DNA from 2 places in the Blautia sp. DFI.6.71 genome. Region 2 is predicted to be linked to the other one. Evidence: predicted binding sites of a transcription regulator. Region 2 holds the regulator's gene; the other holds the start of a gene.
The links. The regulator Rex, encoded in region 2, represses fermentation and respiration genes when NADH is low (regulators of the CRP and FNR family bind a similar motif). The targets are predictions, from matches to a motif close to ATTGTTAANTANTTAACAAT.
Positions count from the first base shown of each region.

Region 1: the regulator Rex is predicted to act here: its motif matches at 2,278-2,297, upstream of LJE12_RS02470 (complex I 24 kDa subunit family protein).

Region 1 covers NZ_JAJDMJ010000002.1:163,339-167,013, forward strand. Annotated here, with positions in the region: gene LJE12_RS02465 (NADH-quinone oxidoreductase subunit NuoF) at 1-1,568, opposite strand, end outside; gene LJE12_RS02470 (complex I 24 kDa subunit family protein) at 1,565-2,044, opposite strand; gene LJE12_RS02475 (YoaK family protein) at 2,367-3,068, opposite strand; gene LJE12_RS02480 (Fe-S-containing hydro-lyase) at 3,391-3,675, opposite strand, start outside.
Region 2 covers NZ_JAJDMJ010000015.1:6,815-10,489, reverse strand. Annotated here, with positions in the region: gene LJE12_RS08385 (NAD(P)H-hydrate dehydratase) at 1-1,206, opposite strand, end outside; gene LJE12_RS08380 (redox-sensing transcriptional repressor Rex) at 1,296-1,943, opposite strand; gene LJE12_RS08375 (ABC-F family ATP-binding cassette domain-containing protein) at 2,204-3,675, shown strand, end outside.

The DNA.
Region 1 (3,675 bases), on a different contig from region 2:
ATGTTCTGAACCATATTTGCAAGCTCTTCCAGCTCGTCCAGATCGGACATCTCACCCTTGCCATCTACGATCCTCTCCAGGATCTCCAGCATACGTTTGGTACCCTCACGGCACGGTACACATTTACCGCAGCTCTCACGCTGGGTGAAGTTCATAAAGAATCTGGCAACCTCAACCATACAGGTATTCTCGTCCATAACTACCAGACCACCGGATCCCATAATCGCATCTAATTTTTTGACAGAATCAAAATCAAGAGGTGCATCCAGCTGGTCAAGGATCAGACATCCGCCGGACGGACCGCCGATCTGGACACCTTTAAATGCGGCGCCACTCTTTAAGCCACCACCGATATCATAGATAATGTGGCGGAGTGTGGTTCCCATAGGAACCTCTATCAGACCGGTATTCTCGATAGAACCGGTCAGTGAGAAGGTTTTAGTTCCGGGGCTTCCCTCTGTACCGATGGTGCGGAACCAGTCTGCTCCCTGAAGAATAATCTTCGGTACATTAGCATAGGTTTCTACATTATTAAGAACTGTAGGCTTACCCCACAGACCTTTCTCTACTGTACGGGGCGGTTTTACACGAGGCATACCTCTGTTACCCTCGATAGATGCGGTAAGTGCCGAACCTTCTCCACATACGAAAGCTCCGGCACCTCTGTTGATATGTAAATGGAAGTTTACACCGGAATTTAAAATATTATCACCTAACAGGCCATATTTTTCTGCCTGTTCAATCGCCATCCTAAGTCTCTTTACAGAAAGAGGATACTCTGCACGAACATAAATATATCCATTCTCCGCACCGACTGCGTAGGCTGCAATAGTCATACCTTCGATCATCTTATATGGATCACCTTCCATGACGGAACCATCCATAAATGCACCGGGATCACCCTCATCACCATTACATACAACATAGCGGGTTTTCTCTGCCTGGCGTGCAACCTGAGACCATTTCTTGCCTGCTGGGAATCCTGCACCGCCACGACCGCGAAGCCCGGATTTAGTTACTTCATCAATAACTTCCTGCGGGGACATGCTTCCCATCACTTTTGCAAGTGCCTGATAGCCTCCCACAGCAATATACTCTTCGATAGATTCCGCATCGATTTTTCCACAGTTTTCAAGAACGATACGTGTCTGTTGATTTAAGAAAGGAATATCATCAGGATGTGGACAGACTGTATTATTATCGCGATAAAACAGTCTCTCTACAGGTTTCCCTTCCAATATAGTTCTCTCCACAATTTCCTTACAGTCTTCCGGCTGTACGTGAACATACTGATAATCATATGGCTCAATTCTCATCAGAGGTCCAAGTTCACATAATCCCTGGCACCCTGTCTTGATCACGCCTACATGAGGCACATCCTTCTGCATTTCAACTGTTACTCCATCAATTCTCTCACAGAGTACTGACATCTCTTCATAAATCTTCTGCGCTCCGGATGCGATACATCCGGTACCTGAACAGACAAGAACGCGGCAGGTATAAGATTTAATCTGCTCATTTACTTCAGCCTGCTTATTTAACAGGTCTTCTTTACTCTTAATACTCATACGCACTCTCCTCTCAGTTTATTCAAAAGTTCTACAGCTTTCTCAGGAGTCATCTTCGGATGTACTTCATCATTGACAGTCAGTGTGGGGGCAAGTCCACATGCACCCAGACAGGATACTGTTTCTACGGTAAAAAGCATGTCATCTGTAGTGTGTTTCTTGTTGCTCAGTCCAAGTTCCTTCATCAAAGCCTCTTTTACAGGCATGGATTTTCTCACATGACAGGCTGTTCCGTCACACACTTTAATGACATATTTCCCTTTCGGCTCAAAAGAAAAATTCTCATAGAATGTGGCTACACTGTAGGCCTTGGCTTCTTTTACTCCGATTTCTTTCGCTACATAAGTCAGCAATTCTCCCGGCAGGTAACGATATTCCGCCTGAATATCCTGCATGATCGGAATCAGCGATGCTGCTGTACGTCCGTAGTGCTCGATGATCTCATCCGCTTTTCTGTAATAAGACTGGTCTAACATTCGGTTCCCTCCTTAAATAGTAATTTTGATACATCGGTTTTAATATAGTACCGATATATCGATTCCCACGCAGCTTTAGTTATTTTCAACATATGTGCTGTTGATATTATACATTATATAGTTGTTTTGCACAATATCATTTTTGAAATTTTCTGAAATTAATTTATAACAATTTGTTATAGATGTATAGTATTCATAAATGTATATAAATGAAAAGCAATTTCTTTAACAGGGTTGTTAATTTAATAGCAATATCAAAACAAAAAAGATCATTGAAAAGAATATTATCTTCTTCTCAATGACCTTTCTGGAAATGGCTGCATTATTTAGTTTCATGTTCCTCATGGAAATGCTTATATTTTTCTATAAACATCAACAGAAAGCTGATCATAAGGAATCCACAGGAAACCCAGATCATTCTGATTCCATAGCGTATGGACAGATTTCCACCAATGCCGGCACCCAAGGCAAACATAAGGATGATTCCAAAATAATACATCGCCTGTTTTAGCTGTTTTGATTTTTTTTCACGAAAATAAACTGACAACGCAGCTGTACCACTGCGCAAATTACCGATACACATAGTACTTGCATAGGAATATCCGTTTACCTTGCGGAAGGACTGTACCTGCATTGCACAGGCGAAAGATGCCATGGCATTTGCCAGCATATTGTATTCGGTTGGCAGGAAACCTACTGTAAATAAGATCAGGATTTCTGCCAGCAGAACACCCTGTCTCCAGTGGAGCTTCTGCGCATATTTATAATTTGCCTGTATTTTCTCCGCAACCCATACGCCCAGTGCAAAGAAAATAATAGGAAAGAAGTATCCCAGTCCTGCTGTCAGTTCTCCTGCCATAAAGTGCTGGCTCATAAGAACGACGTTTCCTGTCTGTGCATTACAGAATACTTCGTTTCTTGCATTATAGGTGTAAGCATCCTGAAAACCTCCTGACAGTGCCAGGAATGCACTGTTTAAAAAGGCTTCCGACATTTGTATTTCGTGTTGATTATGATCTTTCATGATTTTCCCCGTTCAAGTTTATTTGCAGTTATCTCCTGTACGGATAACTGCCTTTATTCTTTTACCGTTTATTTTCAAACATTCGAAATCCGCTGCTTTACTGCGTAAATCGCTGCTTTCTCATGTTTGGCGGGTCCCTTTTTGACCCTGATTATCATGTTATACGTTTATAGGTCAAATGTAAAAGATATAATTCATATTATTGTATATATGATTTTTATATATTGGATACAATATATATATAATTTTGGCTATATAAAGCAACTTCCATATACTGTATGTCTACAGCATATGGAAGTTATTTTTTTATGTATCTGCAGAATTACTTATCTCCGTGTTCTTTGAGATATTCTGCTTTTCCCATCTCGTACAGATTATTACCTTCTGAGTCAATGATGACTACAAGAGGCATATCCTCTACATACAATTTACGAAGTGCTTCTGCTCCCAGATCTTCATAGGCGATCAGTTCGGCCTTTTTGATGCATTTTGCAAGAAGCGCACCTGCACCGCCGATAGCTCCGAAGTATACACCATCATATTTCTTCATGGCGTCTACTACTTCCGGAAGGCGGGCACCTTTACCGATCATTCCTCTTGCTCCCAC
Region 2 (3,675 bases):
AACCGCTCCAGACTCCTTTGCATAATCAGCTGCGGTCTGTGCCAGACAATCCTGGATCTTACCGATTTCTTTTCCGCACAGACGACTCATCTCACCAATATGAGGTGTCAGGATCACATGTTCCCCGATAAAACGCTTCCAGTTGTCATGGACTGACAGAAGATTCAGGCCATCTGCATCCAGAATTACTGTTTTTTTACACTCAGCTGCCTTCGCCAGAAACCACTGAGCTCTTTCCCTGCTCTGCGCTCCGGTTCCAAGACCTGGTCCTATCACAAGCACATCACACCAGTCAAGCATTGCCTGGTTTTTTTTCTCATCAAAATCACAGGTGATCATGGCTTCCGGCAACAGTGTCTGCAACGGAATCCTGTTGGCCTCCACGGTCTGAATTCTCACCATTCCCGCAGAGCTTTTCAGAGCAGCTGCTGCACTCAGATATGCAGCTCCGCACATTCCTTCGCTGCCAGCTATAAGAAGAACCTTACCGAAGGTTCCTTTATTTCCATAGGGAACTCTCTCCGGAAGCATTTTCAAATCTTCACGTTCCAGATGATGCATACAGATTTTCTTTCCGGGTATGGAATAGATTCCGATATCCGTAACAACGATCTCACCGCCATACATGCGTCCGGGATAAAAACACAGCCCTCTTTTGCGAAAAGCAAAGGTAACCGTAAGATCTGCCCGGAATGCAATTCCCTTCTCAAATCCGGTGTCTGAGTCAATCCCGGATGGAATATCCACAGCTACTTTATACGCAGATGCCCGGTTCATTGTACTGATAAGCTCTGCATATTTTCCCTCTACAGGTCTGCTCAGTCCAACCCCAAAGATGGCATCTACTATAGTAGTATATTCATCCGGATCCAGGTTATGCACCCGGGGCACCTGATAATATTCTGCTGTTTTAAGCTGTCCGGCAGTTTCAGCAGTCATTTTCTCTTCCTTACCCGCAATATAATACCAGGTTCTGACTCCTCTCAACTGAAGCAGTCTGGCAATCGCCAATCCGTCTCCGCCATTGTTGCCGGTTCCGCAGACCACAAGGATTTTCTCTTTTTCTTTATTCTTTAATCTCTGTACAATCTCCTCAACCGTCTTTAATGCCGCCCTCTCCATAAGTACCGGAGACGATATCCCGGCTTTCTGAATCGTATTATGGTCCAGTTCTTTCATCTCAACAGCAGTTACAATCTCTCTCATCTGTTCACCTCCTGTTTACAATAACACATTTACATACAAGACAAAAGCTGTGATCAGATGACCACAGCCTTGTGTTTCACAGTTATCCCTTACATTCCTTCATGTTCCTTTCTGTACTCACTCAGGTTATAGGACAAAGTCATAAGACTCTCTGAAAGATGTACGTTCTCTACCATTACATCCTCCGGGGCATCCAGATCAATATGTGCAAAATTCCAGATTGCCTTAATTCCATTATCAATTAAAATCTTTGCCATCTCTTTGGCTTTGTTTTTAGGAAGAGTCAGGATTGCAATCTCAACCTCATTCTCCTTCAGAAACAAAGGAAGATCGCTCAACATCTGAATCTCAATTCCACGAACTGCAATCCCCTCAAGTACAGGATTGACGTCAAAAATACCAACCAGCTTAAATCCGCGCTTTTCAAAATCCACATAATTGGCCAATGCCTGTCCCAGATTACCGGCACCCAGAATAATCATCGGATGTACAGTATCCAGCCCAAGGATTTTACCGATTTCTGTATACAAATAGCGTACATTATAGCCGTAACCCTGCTGACCAAAACCACCGAAATTATTTAAGTCCTGACGAATCTGGGAAGCCGTCACATGCATCTTCTTGCTAAGATCATTTGAAGATATACGCTCTACATTCTCCTCCATCAATTCACCGAGGTAGCGGTAGTACCGCGGCAGACGCTTGATTACCGCTTTCGAAATTTCCTTAGCTTCCACAAATTTTCCCTCCTTAGCTTATCTATGTCAATTATACCCAGATGTTATTTTATTGTCAAATTAAATTTGTACTTTTTGACCAAATATTTCTGTATTTTTTTATCAATTTCATTCTGAAAAATTCCCCGGAATATCATATTTTCTTCCATACATCTATCCGATGCCTTCTTTTCCCTGGACAAAATCTCTTAAAATGCTTTCAAAAACAGGCATTTTCGATTATAATAGTACGCGGACAAATTACAAACGGAGGAATTCCTATGATTTTATCATGTCAGAATATCTGTAAATCCTTTGGCGAAAAAATCATTCTCAAGGATGCCAGTTTCCATATAGAAGACCGCGAAAAGGCAGCTCTCATCGGCAATAACGGTGCAGGCAAGACGACTCTGCTGCGAATCATTATGCATGAGCTCTCCCCGGATTCAGGAAACGTGGTACTTGCCAAAGATAAAAATATCGGCTACCTTGCCCAGTATCAGGACATTCATGGCCATCATACCATTTACGAAGAACTGATTTCCACCAAACAGCACATTATTGATATGGAGAACCGTCTGCGCTCTCTGGAACAGGAAATGAAAACCACCACCGGAGATGCTCTGGACAGCCTGATGAATACTTACACAAGACTGAGTCACCAGTTTGAACTGGAAAATGGTTACGCTTACAAAAGTGAGATCATGGGTGTATTAAAAGGTCTTGGTTTCACAGAAGAAGATTTCGAACGCCAGATAGAAACTCTTTCAGGCGGCCAGAAAACCCGCGTAGCTCTGGGTAAACTGCTTCTTGCCAGCCCTGACATTCTTCTTCTGGATGAGCCTACCAACCATCTGGATATGGAGAGTATTTCCTGGCTGGAAACCTATCTTCTGAATTACCCGGGTGCTGTATTTATCGTATCCCACGACCGTTACTTTCTTGACAAAGTCGTAACAAAAGTTGTGGAAATCGAAGCAGGAAATATGCGTATGTACAGTGGCAACTATTCTGCCTATGCCCTGAAAAAAGCCCAGTTGCGTGACGCCCAGTACAAAGCCTACCTGAACCAGCAGCGGGATATCAAACATCAGGAAGCAGTCATTGCCAAGCTGAAATCCTTTAACCGCGAGAAATCCATCAAACGTGCGGAAAGCCGCGAGAAAATGCTGGATAAAGTCCAGCGCATTGATAAACCACAGGAGATTCAGAATCAGATGCGCATTTCCCTGGAACCAAGATTTGTCAGCGGAAATGATGTCCTTACTGTGGAAAGTCTTTCCAAATCTTTTCCCGGACAGACACTTTTCAGTGACATCTCCTTTGAGATCAAACGTGGAGAACGTGTAGCCCTGATTGGCAATAACGGCACAGGCAAAACCACCATGTTAAAGATCATCAATGGGCTGATCGATGCAGACAGCGGCAGATTTACTCTTGGTTCCAAGGTACAGATTGGCTACTATGACCAGGAACACCATGTTCTTCATATGGAGAAAACTATTTTTGAGGAAATCTCAGATGCTTATCCCACACTTACGGAAACAGAAATTCGAAATATGCTGGCAGCATTCCTTTTCACAGGGGATGACGTATTCAAACTGATCTCCGCTCTGTCCGGCGGAGAAAGAGGTCGTGTTTCCCTCGCCAAGCTGATGCTGTCCGAAGCAAACTTTCTGATCCTCGATGAGCCCACCAACCATCTGGATATCGCTTCAAAAGAGATTCTTGAAGAGGCATTGAACAGTTACAC